2 regions of the Methylobacterium sp. 285MFTsu5.1 genome follow, and region 2 is predicted to be linked to the other one. Evidence: predicted binding sites of a transcription regulator. Region 2 holds the regulator's gene; the other holds the start of a gene.
The links. Region 2 encodes PhoB, which activates phosphate uptake and scavenging genes when phosphate is short. Its sites were predicted from a motif close to TGTCATNNANCTGTCAT; they were not measured.
Positions count from the first base shown of each region.

Region 1 (9,453 bases), on a different contig from region 2:
GTAGGTCGCGAGACCGGCGATGACCGCCGCGCTCGCCCCGCTGATCGCGAGGGCGAGCTGCGCGAGGGGCCCCTGCAGGGCTACCAGGACGAGCCCGATCAGGGCGCCCGCCGCCAGCGCCCGCGCCAGGATGCGTTCGACCTCAGCGTCGTCGCGCCCTCCGACCGCCTGCGCGGTCAGGCCGGCGGTCGCCATGCGGAGCGCCCCGAACGACCAGAAGATTGCGTCGAAGATCACCGCGCCGAGGGCGATGGCCCCGAGCAGCGCCGCGTCGCCAAGCCGCCCGATCACCGCCGCCCCGATGAAGCCGAGCATCGGTGTCGTGACGTTGGCGATCGTCATGGGCAGCGCCAGGGCCAGGACGCGGCGGTTCGTCGGGCGGGCCGGGCTGGCGACGGTGTGCATCATGCCGCACGCTACGGAGACGCGCCGCCCGCGAAAAGCGCTCCGATCGCATCGGCGGGTTGCGGTGGCGGGCGGCCGATCTGCCCGAACCCGCGGCGCGCTGGGACGTCGGGGCGCGACCGTGCCGGATCGGCCCCGGACCCCGTCAGCGGGAAACGGCGAAGAGGCGCGCGATCAGCCAGAGCGGCACGACGACGATCGCCCCGGCGACGATCCAGCCGCCGAAATCGTGGAGCGAGGCGAGCCCGACCTCCACCAGCGCCCGCGCCGAATCGTAGACGTGCCAGAACAGCCGCCCCGGCGTCAGGCCGAGCATCGACATGAAGGCGCCGACCAGCACCGACAGGAACAGGAGCCGCAGGAACACGCCGGCCGGCGAGCCGCCGAGGAACCGCCGCAGGGCGGAGGGGCGCGACCGGTAGCTGTCCGCGCCATAGGGGGCGTTTGGCGGGGCGCCCTGCTGATAGCCTTGCCGGCGCCGGTCGTGATCGACGAGCATTGCGTCCTCGTGAAGCCTCAGGGCCCTCGGATCGGCGACGAAGCGGGCGGAACCGTGACCGGCACACCACACCGCGTCGAAACTCGAGCGCGGATCAGGCGTTGGCGGGTTTCTCGCGCGCCGTGCAGATGGCAAGCGGCGTCGCGCGCGCCAAGATGCCGGACGGGGTGGACTACGCCGCGGGACTCTCGCGGCGCGGCCTCGGCCAAAGGGAGAACTCCCGGGAATCGGGAATTGGTGTGAGAGGCTCTGAGTGCCGACGGGACCATACGCACGATGATCGACCACGCCCTGTTCGACCCGGCGACGATCGATCCCGAGACGCTCCGGCTCAATGCCGAGATCGTCTCGGCGCACGCCGCGCTGCCCGATCCCTGGTCGCTGCCGATCGCCGAGGTGCGCGAGCGGCGCCGTCTGGGCACCAAGGCGGCGCCCGCCATGCCGCACAGCGCCCGGGCCGAGTGGCTGACGATCGACGGGCCCGGCGGCCCGCTCAAGCTCCGCGTCGTCCGGCCCAAGCCCGGCACGAAGCTGCGCGGCGCCTACCTGCACATCCACCGCGGCGGCTGGGTCTGGGGCTCCGCCGACGAGCAGGATCCCTGGCTGGAGCGCATCGCCGACACCTGCGGCTTCGTCGCCCTGTCGGTCGAGTACCGCCTCGCCCCCGAGCACCCGTATCCGGCGGCGCTGCTCGACTGCGAGGCGGCGGCCCTGTGGCTGGCCGGTCCGGGCAAGACCGAGTTCGGCATCCACGCGCTGACCATCGGCGGCGAGTCGGTGGGGGCGCACCTCGCCGTGATGGTGCTGCTGCGGCTGCGCGACAAGCACAACCTGCCGCGGGCCTTCCGGGGCGCCAACCTCAACGCCGGCTTCTTCGATCTCGGTCTCACTCCATCGGTGCGGAACTGGGGCGAGGAGCGGCTGGTCGTGAACACCCGCGACCTGACCAAGTTCGCCGACGGCTACGTCCGGGAGGGCATCGACCGGCGCCGGCCGGACGTGTCGCCGATCTACGCCGACCTGAAGGGTCTGCCGCCGGCCCTGTTCACCATCGGCACCGCCGACCCACTCCTCGACGACACGCTGTACATGTCGGCGCGCTGGGCGGCGGCGGGCAATGGCGGCCACACGGCGATCTATCCCGGCGGCTGCCACGTCTTCGCCCGCTACCCGAGCCCGATGAGCGAGCGGGCGCTCGAGCTGATCGACCGCTTCCTGATGGCGCTCGCCTGAGCGACCCGTCCGAGATCCTGCCGGAGCGGTTCCGCGCCTGGTTCGCCGGGCGCGGCTGGGCGCCCCGATCGCACCAGCTCGATCTCCTGCGGATCGCCGGCGCCGGCCGCTCTGCCCTGCTGGTGGCGCCGACCGGGGCCGGCAAGACGCTGGCCGGCTTCCTGCCGAGCCTCGTGGCCCTCGCCGAGCGTGGCCCCCAGCGGAAGGCGGCGGGCCTCCACACCCTCTACGTCTCGCCCCTGAAGGCGCTCGCGGTCGACATCGCCCGCAACCTGGACGCGCCGATCGCCGAGATGGCGCTGCCGGTGCGCGTCGAGACCCGCACCGGCGACACCCCGGCCCACAAGCGCACCCGCCAGATCAGCCGGCCGCCGGACATCCTGCTGACCACGCCCGAGCAGCTGGCGCTGCTGATCGCCCATCGCGAGGCGGCGGAATTCTTCTCCGGATTGCGCTGCGTGGTGCTCGACGAGCTGCACGCGCTGGTGACCTCGAAGCGCGGCGACCTGCTGTCCCTGGCGCTGGCGCGGTTGCACCGGCTGAGCCCCGGCCTCGCGGCGATCGGGCTGTCGGCCACGGTGCGGGAACCGGACGAGCTGCGGAAGTACCTGGTGCCGCAGGGGCCGCTTCCCCCTCCTCCCGCCGCGCGCGGGGACGGCGCGTCCAGTCCTGACGCATCTCCTCCCCCACCCCGACCCTCTCCCGGACGGGACGGGGAGCCCGTCGCGCCGCCCATGGCCGATCTCGTCACCGTCGCCGGCGGCGCGAAGGCGGACCTGCGCATGCTCGATCTCGGCCGGGCGCTGCCGATCTCCGGCCACACCGCGTGGCACTCGATGCCGGCGATCTACGACCTCATCCGGGAGCACCGGACCACGCTGGTCTTCGTGAACACCCGCCTCCAGGCCGAGTACACGTTCCAGGAGCTGTGGCGGCTTAACGACGACGCCCTGCCGATCGCGATCCACCACGGCTCGCTCGACGCCCAGCAGCGTCGCCGGGTCGAGGCCGCGATGGCGGCGGGCCAGCTCCGGGCGATCGTCTGCACCGCGACCCTCGACCTCGGCATCGACTGGGGCGACGTCGACCTCGTGGTCAATGTCGGCGCGCCGAAGGGCGCCAGCCGCATCATGCAGCGGATCGGCCGGGCCAACCACCGCATGGACGAGCCCTCGAAGGCCTACCTCGTTCCGGGCAACCGCTTCGAGATGCTGGAGTGCCAGGCGGCCCTCGACGCCGTGGAGGAGGCCGCCCAGGACACGCCGGACGCCCGCCAGGGCGCCCTCGACGTCCTCGCCCAGCACGTCCTCGGCATGGCCTGCGCCGACGCCTTCGATCCGCTCCACCTCTACGACGAGATCGTCTCGGCCGCGCCCTACGCCGGGCTGACCTGGGAATCGTTCGAGCAGGTGGTCGACTACGTCGCCACCGGCGGCTACGCGCTGCGCGCCTACGAGCGCTTCGCCAAGATCCTGCGCGGTGCGGACGGGCTCTGGCGCGTGCGCGACGCCCGCACCGCCCAGGCCTACCGGATGAATGTCGGCACGATCGTCGAGGCGGCCCGGGTGAGGGTCCGCCTCGGCCGGACCCTGCGCGGCAAGCCCGGCACGGTGCTGCCGAAGACCGGCCGCGTGCTCGGGGAGATCGAGGACGAGTTCGCCGAGACGTTGACGGTCGGCGACACGTTCCTGTTCGCCGGCGAGACCCTGCGCTTCGAGGGGCTCGCCGAGGACGAGTGCCTCGTCACCCGCGCGCCGGCCGGCACCGACCCGGCGATCCCGTCCTACGCGGGCGCGAAGTTCCCGCTCTCGACTTTCCTGGCCGCCCGCGTGCGCGCGCTGATCGCCGACCCGTTCGAATGGGACCGCCTGCCCGAGCAGATCGGCGCCTACCTGCTCCAGCAGCGCCGCCGCTCCGTCCTGCCGGGCGAGCGCGACCTGCTGGTGGAGACCTTCCCGCGGGGCAAGCGCTACTACCTGACGGCCTTCCCGTTCGAGGGCCGCCTCGCCCACCAGACCCTCGGCATGCTGCTGACCCGGCGCCTGGAGCGTTCCGGCCTGCGCCCGCTCGGCTTCGCGGCCAACGATTACGGCATCGCCATCTGGTCGACCCGCGACGTCTCGGAGCGCGCCGCGATCGATCCGGACTTCATCGGCGACCTCTTCGCCGTCGACATGCTGGGCGACGATCTGGAGGCGTGGCTCGACGAATCGGCCATGATGAAGCGCACCTTCCGGCAATGCGCGGTGATCGCCGGGCTGATCGAGCGCCATCACCCGGGCCAGAAGAAGTCCGGCCGGCAGGTCACGATCTCGACCGACCTGATCTACGACGTGCTGCGCAAGCACCAGCCCGACCACCTGCTGCTGCGGGCAGCGCGGCAGGATGCGGCAACCGGACTCCTCGACGTGAGGCGCCTCGGCATGATGCTAGAGCGCATCCAGGGGCGAATCATCCACAGGTCTCTCGACCGGGTCTCGCCGCTCTCCGTATCCGTGATGCTCGAGATCGGGCGCGAGCGGGTCTACGGCGAGGGCGCCGACGAGATCCTGGCCGAGGCCGAGGCGGAGCTTCTCCAAGAGGCTCTGTCCTGACCGCCGATCCGCCCTCCCCCGACGACACCGAGGATGCGATCTTGGCGGCCGGCCTGAGACTCGAGAAGACTCACAAGCACCCCACCCTGATGCTCGCGGGCGAGACCCTGGTGCTGGACCTCTGCGGCGGCCTCTGGCTGCCCGAGCACCGGACGCTGATCGTGTCCGACCTCCACCTGGAGAAGGGCTCGTCCTACGCGGCCCGCTCCGGCCAGTTCCTGCCGCCCTACGACACCCGCGAGACGCTCGCCTGCCTGCACGAGGCGGTGGTGCGGCACGATCCGGCCCGGGTGGTGGCGCTGGGCGATTCCTTCCACGACGCCCGCGGTCCCGAGCGCATGGAGCCGGGCGACCGCGCCCTGGTGGCGGCCCTGCAGGAGGGGCGGGACTGGGTCTGGATCGCCGGCAACCACGACGCGGCCGTGAACGAGGGCGTCGGCGGCCGCTACGCGGACGCGCTGACGCTCGGCGGCCTCGTCCTGCGCCACGAGCCGAGCCCGGAGCCCGTGCCCGGCGAGATCGCCGGCCATCTCCATCCCTGCGGGAAGGTGGCGATGCGCGGGCGGGCGGTGCGCCGCCGCTGCTTCGTCACGGACGGCACCCGCCTCGTCATGCCGGCCTTCGGCGCCTACGCCGGCGGCCTGAACGTCCGCGACCGGGCGATCGAGAGCCTGTTCCCCGACGGCTTCACCGCCCATCTCCTCGGGGACGGGCGGGTCTTCGCCATCGGCCGGGCGCAGCTCGCCCGGGACTGAGTCGCCCGGTCAGGCCGTCTTCATGAACCGGATCACGCTCTCCGACAGGCTCGTCGAGTGGCCGGCGAGGCTCTCGGCGATGCCCTGGACCGCCTGGGCGAGCTGACCGGTGGCGTTGGCGGCCTCGGAGACGCCGCCGATATTGCCCGCCATCTCGTGGGTCGAGACCGCCTGCTCCTCGACGGCGCTCGCCATCGCCAGGGTGAGCTTGGACAGTTCGTCCACCGCGGCCGTGATCATCTCGATGGCGCCGACCGCCTCGCCGGTCGCGCTCTGGATCGCCGAGACCTGCTGCGTGATCTCGCCGGTCGCCTTGGCGGTCTGCTCGGCGAGCGCCTTGACCTCGGAGGCCACCACGGCGAAGCCGCGCCCGGCGGCGCCCGCGCGGGCCGCCTCGATGGTGGCGTTCAGGGCGAGCAGGTTGGTCTGGTCGGCGATCGACTTGATCATGCCCACCACCGCGTCGACCTTGCGGGCGTTCTCGGCGAGCTGGCGCATGGTCGCGTCGGTGGTCCCCGCCTGGGCGGCGATCTGCTGCGCGCGCTCCGAGACCCGCCCGACCTGGCCGGAGATCTCCTGGATCGCGCCGTTCATCTGCTCGGAGTTCGACGCGACCGACGACGCCTTGTGGCGCGCGGATTCGGCCGACTGCATCAGGCCCACGGCCGAGCTCTGCATCTCCTGGATGGCGGAGCCGACGGCCTCGACGACCCGCTTGACGTCGGTCTCCATGTTCACCTGCGCGGTGACGACCGCCCAGGTCAGCATCGGGCCGAGGTACTGCCCCTTCTCGTCGTTCACGGCCGTGACCCGCAGGTTGAGGGTCTCGGGCCCGACCTTGATCTTGGTGCTGTGCGGCAGCCGGCTCGCGTCGGCCAGCATCGTGCGCTGGTGGCTGGGGTTCTTGTGGAAGATGTCGAACGAGCGGCCGAGCATGTCGTCGACCTTCACCGGCAGGTGCTGGTCGATCGTGCCGAGGGTCTTGCGCGACGTGGCGTTCATGTAGTCGATCTTGAAGTTGTCCTTCAGATTGGCCGTCATGACCGCCACCGGAACGTTGTCGATCATCGTCAGGAGCCGGTTGATCTCCTTCTTCTTCGCCGAGATGTCCGCGGCGAACTTGACGACCTTGATCGGCTTGCCGCGCGCGTCGAGGACAGGATTGTACGTCGCCTCGAGCCAGACCGAGTCGCCCTCCTTGTCGAGGCGCAGGAACTCGCCCGTGACGTACTGGCCGTCCTTCAGCTTGCTCCAGAACGCCGCGTAATCGGCGGACTCGGCGTAGCTCTTGTCCACGAAGATGCGGTGATGGCGGTTCCGGACGTCGCTGAGGCCGTATTTCATCAATCGCAGGAAGTTCTCGTTCGCGTGAAGGACCGTTCCGTCCATCGAGAACTCGATGATCGCCAGCGAGCGGTCGAGCGCGTCGATCTTGGCCTGGGCTTCATTGAAAACAGTGCGATTGAACATGGTACGGCTCGCGTTCCCCCGGCGTGGGGTGTAGCCTCACAGCGTTAATGAATCCCTTATTCTGGCATTCGTCCAGTTTAAGAGTTGCCTGACGGAAATCGAATGCTTGGAGCGCCGCGCCCTCTGTGCGTCCGTAACCGGACCGACGCCATCGTCGAGATTGCATTCAAATATAAACTCGGTCAGGGCCGAAGCATACTTACGAATATCAGAACCAGCCGCGCATGCGAAAGTATACGATCGGCGCGACCGCGCTGATGAGGATCAGGCCGAGCGCGTAGGGATATCCGAGCGCCCAATCCAGCTCGGGCATGTGCTTGAAATTCATGCCGTAGATCGACGCGATCAGCGTCGGCGGGACGCCGACCACCGAGACGACGGTGAGGACGCGGAAGACGTTGTTCTGCTCGATGGTGATCAGGCCGAGGGCCGCGTCGAGCAGGAACTGCACGTTCTCGGCGAGCCGCGTCTCGAACTCGTCGAGGGATTCGATGTCCCGCTTGATCGTCTCGAAGCGCGCATCCTCCGGCAGGCCGAGGCTGTCGCAGGCCGCGGCGACGAACGGGATGATCCGTTCGAGCCCGAGCAGGCTCGACCGGATCTTGCCCAGAACCTTCCCGCGGTTACTGATGCCGCGCAGGATCCGGCGCAGGGCGAGGTCGCGGCGCCGGGGCGGCGGGCTCTCCAGGCGCCGCCGCTCGGCACCGCGGACGTCGAAGTCGAAGATGCGGGTCGAGAGCGTGTCGAGCTCGGAGCCCATATCCTCGAGGGCGTCGGCGAGGCTGTCGACCAGTTCCTCCAGCACGACGAGAAAGATCTCACTCGGCGTCGTGCTGCCGTCGCCGTCGGCGATACGCTTCGCGGACGCCTCGATGGCGCGCAGGTCGTGGAAGCGGATCGTGACGAGGTGATCCTTGGTCAGCAGGAAGCCCAGCGGCTTCAGCTGCGACGCGCTCTGCTCGAACGTGATCATCGGGGTCGAGAGCGAGAGGCCGCCCTTGACCCGGCGCAGGCGGCTCGACGTCTCGACCTCCGAGAGCGCCGCCCGCGACGGCACCCGCAGGCCGGTCGCGGCCTCGACCGCCGCAGCCTCCTCCGGCGTGGGGTCGTTCAGGTCGAGCCACACGGTGTCGCGCGCGATCGGGCCGCCGGGTCGCAGCGCCACCGGGCCTTCGGGTCCGTGCAGGCTCAGCATGAGAGCGCGTTATCCATGAGGGGGAACGGGGCCGCCGGCGCGTCATCGCACCGTCGCGCGGGGGTGCGACAGCCTTGACTCGGAACCCGCCCGCGCCTATCTCGCGGCCGTCTTTGGCACTCGCCGAGACAGAGTGCTAACAGTCGAGTTTGCGAGCGGTCCCGCCGGCCGCATCAACGCCAACTCAAGACCTGAAGCAAGAGGGCAGCTCATGAAGTTCCGTCCGCTGCACGACCGCGTGGTCGTCCGTCGCATCGAAGGCGAAGAGAAGACCAAGGGCGGCATCATCATCCCGGACACCGCCAAGGAGAAGCCGCAGGAGGGTGAGGTCGTCGCCGTCGGTCCCGGCGCCCGCGACGAGGCCGGCCGCGTCAACGCGCTCGACGTGAAGGCTGGCGACCGCGTCCTGTTCGGCAAGTGGTCCGGCACCGAGGTCAAGATCGACGGTCAGGACCTCCTGATCATGAAGGAATCCGACATCATGGGCGTCGTCGCCGCCTGATCGGGTCACCCGCCATCGCCCTTTGAGGCCGTCCCGGCCTTGGGGTTCAACAACCAGCTAAGAGGCACACAATGGCAGCGAAAGACGTTCGTTTCTCCGCCGACGCCCGCGATAAGATGCTGCGCGGCGTCGACATCCTCGCCGACGCGGTGAAGGTGACGCTCGGCCCGAAGGGCCGCAACGTCGTGATCGAGAAGAGCTTCGGCGCCCCGCGCATCACCAAGGACGGTGTGACGGTCGCCAAGGAGATCGAGCTCGCCGACAAGTTCGAGAACATGGGCGCCCAGATGGTGCGCGAAGTGGCCTCGAAGACCAACGACATCGCGGGTGACGGCACCACCACCGCGACCGTGCTGGCCCAGGCCATCGTCCGCGAGGGCGCCAAGTACGTCGCCGCCGGCATCAACCCGATGGACCTGAAGCGCGGCATCGACCTCGCCACCCAGGCGGCCGTCAAGGACATCATCGCGCGCGCCAAGAAGGTCTCGACCTCCGACGAGGTCGCCCAGGTCGGCACGATCTCCGCCAACGGCGACAAGGAGATCGGCGAGATGATCGCCCACGCCATGCAGAAGGTGGGCAACGAGGGCGTGATCACGGTCGAGGAGGCCAAGACGGCCGAGACCGAGCTCGACGTCGTCGAGGGCATGCAGTTCGACCGCGGCTACCTCTCCCCGTACTTCATCACGAACGCGGAGAAGATGGTCGCCGAGCTCGAGGACCCCTACATCCTCATCCACGAGAAGAAGCTCTCGTCGCTCCAGGCCATGCTGCCGGTGCTCGAGGCCGTCGTTCAGACC
Region 1 covers NZ_KB911278.1:213,353-222,805, forward strand. The annotation lists gene H288_RS0115860 (MATE family efflux transporter) at 1-408, opposite strand, end outside; gene H288_RS0115865 (DUF6460 domain-containing protein) at 551-904, opposite strand; gene H288_RS0115870 (alpha/beta hydrolase) at 1,181-2,137, shown strand; gene H288_RS0115875 (ligase-associated DNA damage response DEXH box helicase) at 2,134-4,731, shown strand; gene pdeM (ligase-associated DNA damage response endonuclease PdeM) at 4,773-5,486, shown strand; gene H288_RS0115885 (PAS domain-containing methyl-accepting chemotaxis protein) at 5,496-6,956, opposite strand; gene H288_RS0115890 (CorA family divalent cation transporter) at 7,165-8,151, opposite strand; gene groES (co-chaperone GroES) at 8,363-8,653, shown strand; partial or broken gene groEL (chaperonin GroEL) at 8,725-9,453, shown strand, end outside.
Region 1: a site for PhoB is predicted at 8,192-8,208, ahead of H288_RS0115890 (CorA family divalent cation transporter). Genes of this name have one in related genera too.

Region 2 (9,453 bases):
CCGAGGGCGCCCGCGCCCGGGCGCAGGGGCGGCCCAAGGATGCCTGCCCCTATCCGGCCGACTCGCCCGCGCGCCGGGCCTGGCTCGAGGGCTACGATGGGGCACCCGCGGACCGGGCGCCGGACCTGCCGATCACGAACGGCTGATCAGCGCGCGGTGCGCAGCCGGTCCGGCGCGCCCGCGGTCTCGGCCGGCGACCCCGGTGCGTCCGCCTGCGACACCGGCGCGCCGAGCGCCGCCATCAGCGTGCGCAGGCCGTCGATCCACTCTTCGAGTTCGGCGAGCGAATCGAAGCCGTCGCGGCGGACGACCGTGTCGGGCTCGATCGTCACGACGGCGTCGAAGCGGCCGTCGGGTCTGTCGCTGATCCGGTAGTAAACGCGGCGTGGCATGTCTGAGTAATAAGCGAGAATCCGCGGCGTGATAAGATTGCTAACGATCTTTAAGCACCGCAACCGACCTCCGACCAACCTCTTTCTCATGACAACAGGGTGTTGCGACGCGGGAGCGGCGGGCGCTAGGCTCGCCGCATGACCGAGACCCGTCCGTCCCGACAGCGTCAACGCTTCCAGAGCTTCGACGACCCGAGCCACCGGAAGGGTGCCGAGCGGATCGAGGCGCTGCGGGCCGCCTTGCGCGAGACCGGGCTCGACGGCTTCGTCGTGCCGCGGGCCGACGAGCACCAGTCGGAATACGTTCCCGCCGACGCCGAGCGGCTGGCCTGGCTCACGGGCTTTACCGGCTCGGCCGGCACGGCCGTGATCCTGATGGAGTCCGCGGCGCTGGTCGTCGACGGGCGCTACACCCTGCAGGCGCCCGAGCAGGTCGATACCGGCCTCGTCACGGTGGTGCCGCTCGCCGAATCGACGCCGGAGGCCTGGGTCGGGGCCAACCTGCGGCGGGATCAGGTGCTCGGCTACGATCCCTGGCTGCACACCCCGGACGGTCTGGCGCGCCTCGAGCGGGCCGTGACCCGCGCCGGCGGGACCGTGCGGGCGGTGCCGAACCTCGTCGACGCGGTCTGGGCCGGTCGGCCGCGGTCGCCGGCCGGTCCGGTGGTGGTCCATCCCGACGCGCTGTGCGGCGAGGGGGCCGCCGACAAGCTCGGCCGAATCCGGGCGGCGCTCGCCGAGGGCGGCTGCGATGCCCTGGTGATCTCCGACCCGCACAACCTGGCCTGGGCCTTCAACCTGCGCGGGTCCGACGTCGCCCACACGCCCCTGGCGCTGGGTTACGCCATCCTGCCGCGCGAGGGACGGGCCCGGCTGTACCTCGTCTCTCCGAACATCGATCCGGCCCTGCGGGCGGAGCTCGCGCCGATCGCCGAGATCCTGCCGCGAGCGGACCTGGACGACGGGCTGGCATCCCTGGCGGGCGTGCGCGTCCGCCTCGACGCCGCGACCGGCGCCGTCGCCCTGAAGGAGAAGATCGAGGCCGCCGGCGGCACGGCCGATGTCGGCAAGGACCCGATAACCGGCATGAAGGCGGTCAAGAACGCCGCCGAGATCGCGGGCGCCCGCGCCGCCCATGTCCGGGACGGGGCGAGCGTCGCGCGCTTCCTCGCCTGGCTCGACGGTGCGGCCGTGGCCGGCGGCCTCACCGAGATCGCCGCCGTCGAGGCCCTAGAAGATTTCCGGGCCGCCGGCGGCGACCTGCGCGAGGTCTCGTTCCCCACGATCTCGGGTTCCGGACCGAACGGCGCGATCGTCCACTACCGGGTGAGCCGCGCCACGGACCGGGCGGTCCAGTCGGGCGAGCTGTTCCTGATCGATTCGGGAGCGCAGTACCCGGACGGCACTACCGACATCACCCGGACGGTCGCGGTCGGCGCGCCGAGCCCGGAGATGCGCGACCGGTTCACGCGGGTGCTGAAGGGGCACGTCGCCATCGCCCGGGCGGTGTTCCCGGTCGGCACGACCGGCGCCCAGATCGACGCCTTCGCGCGGGCACCGCTCTGGCAGGCGGGCCTCGACTTCGACCACGGCACCGGTCACGGCGTCGGCGCCTTCCTGTCGGTGCACGAGGGGCCGCAGCGGATCGCCAAGACCGGCACGGTGGCGCTCGAGCCCGGCATGATCCTGTCGAACGAGCCGGGCTACTACGCCCGCGGCGCCTACGGCATCCGGATCGAGAACCTCGTCCTGGTCGAGGCCCGCGCGATCGCGGGCGGGGAGCGCCCGATGCTCGGCTTCGAGACGCTGACGCTCGCTCCCTACGACCGCCGGCTGATCCGGCCGGACCTGCTCGAACCCGGGGAGCGGGCCTGGATCGACGCCTATCATGCGAGGGTCCGCGAGACCCTGGCGCCCGGGCTCGACACCGCGACGCGCGACTGGCTCGAGCGGGCGACGGCGCCGCTCGAGGAGTGAGCCGGCCGCAGGGGATCCCGAACGCGGTCCGTGGTAAGACCCGACGCCATGGTAAGACCGGACGCCATGGAAACGCCCGCGCCGAGCCCGACACGCCGCGCGTGAAACCGCGACCGCCCCGCGCGCGAAGGGACAGCATGATCCGCCGCCTCGCCCTCCTGATCCTGGCCGTCGCCGCGAGCCTCTCGGCCGCCGCGGCACAGGGGTTCCGCACGCCCGCGGACCTCGTGCGCGCGAGCCTCGTGGCCGAGCCCGCCGCTGTCGCCGGCGCGCAGCCCTTCACGCTGGCGGTGCGGATGCAGGTCAAGCCCGGCTGGCACGTCTACTGGCGCAACCCGGGCGATTCCGGCTTGCCCCCGGAGGTGACCTGGACTCTGCCGGCCGGCTTCAACGCGAGCGCGATCCGCTGGCCGGCGCCGGAGCGCATCCCGATCGCGACTCTCATGAACTACGGCTACGAGGGTGAGGTCACGCTCCTCGTCCCGGTGACGCCGCCGCCGAGCCTCGACCCGGCCGACCCGGTGCGGATCCAGGCCAAGCTGACTTACCTCGTCTGCGAGACCGAGTGCGTGCCCGGCTCGGCCGATCTCGCCCTGACCCTGCCGGTCGGCAAGGCCGAGCCGGACCCGGCCAACGCCGCGCTGTTCGCGCGCGCCCGCGCCGCGCTCCCCGTGCCGGCGCTCTGGCCCCTGAGCCTGTCGAGCCAGGGCGACACCCTGCGCCTCGATTTCGTCGCGGCCGGCCTCAAGCCCGAGGCGGTCCGGAACGCCGCGTACTTCCCCTACGCCGAGACGGCGATCGACAACGCCGCCGCGCAGGTGATGAGCGTCGACGGGACCGGCCTGCACCTGACCCTCGCCCGGAGCAGCCCGACCGACCCGGTGCCCGCCGCGCTGCCCGGCGTCCTGACGGTCGAGGCGGTCGACGCCGCCGGGACCCGCCGGCTCGCCTTCGCGTACGGCGACGAGCCGGTCCTCCCGGCCGCCGCGGCGCCGGCCGCGACCGCGCCGCCCGCGACCGCGCCGGCCGCCGCCGACTTCGACGCGCTGACGCTGGCGACCGCCGCGGCCTTCGCCTTCCTCGGCGGCCTGATCCTCAATCTGATGCCCTGCGTCTTCCCGGTCCTGTCGATCAAGGTGCTCGGCCTCGTGCGGCACGCGGGCGAGGGGCCGGCTCGGCTGCGGCTCCACGGCCTCGCCTACACGGCCGGCGTCCTGGCGAGCTTCCTGGCGCTCGCCGCCGCGCTGATCGGCCTGAAGAGCGGCGGGGCCGCGATCGGCTGGGGGTTCCAGCTCCAGTCGCCCGCCATCGTGGCGGGGCTCGCCTACCTGCTGTTCGCGATGGGCCTGAGCCTCTCGGGCGCGGTCCATGTCGGAGGCCGGCTCGCCGGCCTCGGCGACGGCCTCACCCGGCGCGGCGGCCTGAGCGGCTCGTTCTTCACCGGCGTGCTCGCGACCCTGGTGGCGACGCCCTGCACGGCGCCGTTCATGGGCTCGGCGGTGGGCTTCGCGCTGACCCAGAGCGCCGGCGTGGCGCTCGCCGTCTTCGCGAGCCTCGGCCTCGGCCTCGCCCTGCCCTTCCTGCTCCTGACCCTCTGGCCGCCGGCCCTGCGGGCGCTGCCGCGGCCGGGCGCCTGGATGGAGACCCTCAAGCAGGTGCTGGCCTTCCCGGTCTACGCCACCGTGGCGTGGCTGATCTGGGTGCTGGCGCAGCAGGTCGACCCGCGCGGGCTGCTGGCGGCGCTGATCGGCCTCGTCCTCGTGGGCTTCGCCGCCTGGGCCTGGGAGCACGGCCGCGCCGCCCCGCCGCGGGCCGGCCGGGTCGCGCAGGCCGCCGCCGCGCTGGCGCTGATCGCCGTCGGGGCCCTCGCCGTCACCCTGCCCCGGGACCGCGCCGCGCCGGCCGCGCAGGCCGCCGCCGACGGGATCGAGCCGTTCACGCAGGCGCGCCTCGACGCCCTGGTCGACGCGCACCGCCCCGTCTTCGTGGACATGACCGCCGCGTGGTGCATCACCTGCGCGGTCAACGAGGCGACCTCGCTCAACACCAAGGCCGTGCGGGCCGCGATGGCCGAGCGCGGCGTGACCTACATGAAGGGCGACTGGACCAACCAGAACCCCGAGATTACCCGCCTCCTGGAGAAGCACGGGCGCAGCGGCGTCCCGCTCTACCTGCTCTATACCGGGACGGGAGAGCCCCAGGTGCTGCCGCAGATCCTCACCGAGGGGACGGTCCTGGCGGCGCTGGAGGCGGTGCCGGCCGCCTCGGGCCGGAGCGCGGCGCTGGCGCGCTGAATCCCTGGAGACCGGGACGCGCGGATCTTCGCGGGCCCGTCCCACCGTCTTTGCGAGCGGAGCGAAGCAACCCAGCAGCGCCGCGCGCATCGGCGTCCCGCCGCCCTGGGTCGCTTCGCTGCGCTCGCGATGACGGTGCGCCGGAGCGAAGTCCTATCCGGACGGCCAGTGAGGCCGCCTCAGGCCTCCAGCGAGAAGGTCTCGTCGAAGGCGTAGCCCGAGCCCCGGACCGTACGGATCGGGTCGGTCTGGCGCGGGCCGTTCAGCGCCTTGCGCAGCCGCCCGACATGGACGTCGACGGTACGCTCGTCGATGTAGACGTCGTGGCCCCACACCCCGTCGAGGAGCTGCTCGCGGGAGAAGACCCGGCCCGGCGCCAGCATCAGGAATTCCAGGAGCCGGAACTCCGTGGGGCCCAGATGCAGCTCCTCGCCGCCGCGGCGGACGCGGTGGCCGATGCGGTCGAGTTCCAGGTCGCCGGCCGCTAGCCGGTCCGAGACGTGGGCGGGCTTGGCCCGGCGCAGGAGCGCGCGGATCCGGGCGAGCAGCTCCGGGACCGAGAACGGCTTGACGATGTAGTCGTCGGCGCCCGTGCCGAGACCGCGGACGCGGTCGCCCTCCTCGCCCCGGGCGGTGAGCATAATCACCGGCAGGCGCTCGGTCTCCCGGCGCGCCCGGATCCGGCGGCACAGCTCGATCCCCGAGAGGCCGGGCAGCATCCAGTCGAGCAGGACGAGGTCCGGGATCCGCTCCGCCAGGAGCAGCTCGGCGTCGTCGCCGCGCGCCGCCGAATCCACCAGGAAGCCCTCGGCCTCCAGGTTGTAGCGGAGCAGCGTGCTCAGGGCCTCCTCGTCCTCGACGATCAGGACTTGCATGCTCACGTTCGAAGACTCGTTCTGCGGGCGGTCCCCGGATGGTGCAGGAGGCGCCGCCCCGCCTCAACCCGCACGGAGAGTGACCCCGGCCGCGCCCACAGGAAGGCGCCGGGGTCGGCGCCTCACGGCGCCTGCACGCCGTCCACGGTCGCGTAGTTCGACGCGTCGTTCTTCGGCCGGTCACCCGCCAGCGTCTCGCCCGTGGCGAGGTAGTGGATCGTCTCGGCGATGTTGGTGGTGTGGTCGCCGATGCGCTCGACGTTCTTCGCGCAGAACAGGAGATGCGTGCAGAACGAGATGTTGCGCGGATCCTCCATCATGTAGGTCAGGAGCTCGCGGAACAGGGAATTGTACAGGGCGTCGATCTCGCCGTCGCGCTCCCAGACGTCGTGGGCCGCCTGGACGTCGCGGCTCCCGTAGGCGTCGAGCACGTCCTTGAGCTGACCCTCGGCGAGGTCGCTCATGTGGCGCACGCCGAGCACGATCTTCTGGGCCGGCGCCTGGTCGGAGATCGCCACCACGCGCTTGGCGACGTTCTTGGCGAGGTCGCCGATCCGCTCCAGATCGCCGGAGACGCGGATCGCCGAGATGGTCTCGCGCAGGTCGATCGCCAGGGGCTGGCGCCGGGCGATCAGCAGCACGGCGCGCTCCTCGATGTCCCGCTGCAGCGCGTCGAGGCGCTTGTCGGCGAGGATCACCGCCTGGGCGAGCGTGTCGTCCCGGCGCACGAGGGCGTCGGTCGCCTCCGCGGTCATCTTCTCGGCGACGCCGCCCATCTCCGAGATCGAGCGACGCAGGTTCTCCAGGTCGGTGTCGTAGGAGGTGACGATATGGCCGGGCATGGCGGATCCTTCGATGGGGTCCCGGGGACGGCCCTCCGGGAGGCTTGCGGGACCCGCCGGCGCGCCGGAGACGCGAGCGGCGGTCCCGGGACCGGAGCGGCCCGGCAGACTAGCCGAAGCGGCCGGTGATGTAGTCCTGCGTGCGGCGTTCCGTCGGGTTCATGAACATCCGGTTGGTCGGACCGAACTCGACGAGCTGCCCCAGATACATGAAGGCGGTGAACTGCGAGATGCGCGCCGCCTGCTGCATGTTGTGGGTGACGATCACGATGGTGAACTCGTCGCGCAGCTGCTCGATCAGCTCCTCGATGCGGCCGGTGGAGATCGGGTCGAGCGCCGAGGTCGGCTCGTCGAACAGGATCACCTCCGGCTTCTGCGCCACCGTCCGGGCGATGCACAGGCGCTGCTGCTGGCCGCCCGACAGGCCGGTCCCGGGCTGCCGGAGCTTGTCCTTCACCTCGTCCCAGAGGGCGGCCTTGCGCAGGGATTCCTCGATCCGGCCGTCGAGCTCGGATTTCGGCAGCTTCTCGTAGAGGCGCAGGCCGAAGGCCACGTTGTCGTAGATCGACATCGGGAACGGCGTCGGCTTCTGGAACACCATGCCGATGCGCGAGCGCAGCTCGTTCAGGTCGACGGAGGGGCTGAGGATGTTCTCGCCGTCGAGCAGGATCTCGCCCTCCGCGCGCTGCTCCGGGTAGAGGCTGTAGATCCGGTTGAAGCAGCGCAGCAGGGTGGACTTGCCGCAGCCGGAGGGGCCGATCAGCGCCGTCACCTGCCGGTCGTGGAAGTTGAGGTTGACGTCCTTCAGCCCGTGGAAGCTGCCGTAGTAGAAGTTCAGGTCCTTGACGGCGATCCGCACGGGGCCGCCCTCTTCGGCGCGGTTGCGGTTCAGCTCGACCGTGGGGATCGCGGAGGCGGCGTTCATCGTCGTGTCCTCGAAAGGGGGCTCAGCGCGAGGCCTGCGGCTTGATCACGAGGCGCGCGATGATCGACAGCGCCAGGATGGTGGTGGTGATCAGGAGCGCGCCCGCCCAGGCCAGGCCCTGCCAGTTCGGGTAGGGCGAGAGGGCGAACTGGTAGATCATCACCGGCAGGTTCGCGACGCCGCCCATCAGGTTGGCCGAGAACCAGGAATTGTTGTTGAGCGCGGTGAACAGCAGCGGCGCGGTCTCGCCGGCGATGCGGGCGAGAGCCAGGATGATGCCGGTGACGATTCCGGCCGAGGCCGCCCGCCAGGTCACGCTCATGATCACCGTCGAGGGCGGCGCGCCGAGCGCCGCGCCGGCCTCCCGCAGGGTGCCGGGCACGAGGCGCAGCATGTCCTCGGTGGTGCGCACGATCACCGGCACGGCGATGATCGCCAGCGCCACGCCGCCGGCCCAGCCCGAGTAGGTGCCCATCGGCCGCACCATCAGCGTGTAGACGAACAGGCCGATCAGGATCGACGGCGCCGAGAGCAGGACGTCGTTGAGGAAGCGGATCAGGGCGGCCAGCTTCGAGCCGCGCCCGTACTCGGCCAGGAAGGTCCCGGCCATGACGCCGACCGGCGTCGCGATCAGGATGCCGATCCCGGTCAGAACGAGGCTGCCCAGGATGGCGTTGGCGATGCCGCCGCCCTCCGAGCCCGGGCCCGGGGTCGGGTTGGTGAACAGGGTCGGCGTGAAGCCGCGCACGCCCTGGACGATCAGCATCACCAGGATCGAGCCGAGGACCAGGGCACCCACCACGGTGGCGCCGGTGCAGGCGACGCGCAGGGTCCGGTCGGCGACGCGGCGCCCCTGGCGGACCCGGCCGGGGCGGCGCTGGGCGGTGGCGGCGATCGTGCTGGAGGAAACCATCGCGCGTGCTCCTCAGGCGGCCTGGACGCGGCGCGTCAGCAGCCGGGCGATGATGAGCACCACGAAGGTGATCACGAACAGGATGCAGCCCAGAGCCATCAGCGCGTTCAGCTGGAGGCCGTCCGCCTCGTTGAACTCGTTGGCGATGCGCGACGCGATGGTCGAGCTGGGGTCGAAGATCGAGGCCGAGAGCCGGTTGGCGTTGCCGACCACGAAGGTCACCGCCATCGTCTCGCCGAGCGCCCGGCCGAGGCCGAGCATGATCGCGCCGATGATCGAGACGGCCGCCTGCGGCACCAGCACGTGGCGCACGACCTCCCAGGTGGTGCAGCCGATCCCGTAGGCGCTCTCGCGCAGCACGGTCGGGATCTGGTCGAGCATGTCGCGGGCGATCGAGGCGATGAACGGCACGATCATGATCGCCAGGATGATCCCGGCGGTGAAGACGCCGACGCCCGACGGCACCCGGGCGTAGAACAGCGTGCCGACGATCGGCATGCCCTCCACGAGGTTCGAGACCGGGATCTGGACGTAGCGCGCCAGGAGCGGCGCGAACACGAACAGGCCCCACATGCCGTAGATGATGCTCGGCACGGCCGCGAGCAGCTCGATCGTCATGGCGACCGGCTTGCGGGCCCAGCCCGGACAGAGCTGGGTGAGGTAGACCGCGATGCCCAGCGAGACGGGCACGCCGATCAGCAGGGCCAGGAAGGCGGAGGCGACAGTCCCGATCACCGCGACCAGGGCGCCGTACTGCTCGGTCCCGACGTTCCAGGCGCTGGAGGTCAGGAAGCCGAAGCCGAACTCGCGGAAGGCGGGCCAGCCGCCGTACAGGATCGAGCCGAGGATGCCGGCGAGCACGAGCAGCACCAGCAGGGCCGCGCCGTACGAGCAGGTCCGGAACAGCGTGTCGAGGCTCCGGCTCGGCGCCTTCCGCGCGGTCGCGGAACGGGTTCGGCCGAGGGCGATCGATTCGGTCAAAGCGGGCATCCGCGGTTCTCTGCGAAGGGGGGCGTGGTAGCGCGGTGCGTTCCCGGAAGCGAGGGAGGAGGTTCTCACCCCCTCCCCGCCACGCTCACATGTTGAGGACAGGCTTGCCGTCCTTGCCCTTCACGTCCTTCCACTCCTGGTGGATCAGTTCGACGACGTTGTCCGGCAGCGGGACGTAGTCGAGGTCGGTGGCGAGCGTGTCGCCGTTCTTGTAGGCCCAGTCGAAGAACTTGAGCACGGCGGCG
Region 2 covers NZ_KB911282.1:58,646-68,098, reverse strand. The annotation lists gene H288_RS0118915 (Rmf/CrpP family protein) at 1-146, shown strand, start outside; gene H288_RS0118910 (hypothetical protein) at 147-392, opposite strand; gene H288_RS0118905 (aminopeptidase P family protein) at 531-2,369, shown strand; gene H288_RS0118900 (protein-disulfide reductase DsbD domain-containing protein) at 2,507-4,663, shown strand; gene phoB (phosphate regulon transcriptional regulator PhoB) at 4,843-5,538, opposite strand; gene phoU (phosphate signaling complex protein PhoU) at 5,661-6,380, opposite strand; gene pstB (phosphate ABC transporter ATP-binding protein PstB) at 6,490-7,305, opposite strand; gene pstA (phosphate ABC transporter permease PstA) at 7,328-8,218, opposite strand; gene pstC (phosphate ABC transporter permease subunit PstC) at 8,231-9,208, opposite strand; gene pstS (phosphate ABC transporter substrate-binding protein PstS) at 9,294-9,453, opposite strand, start outside.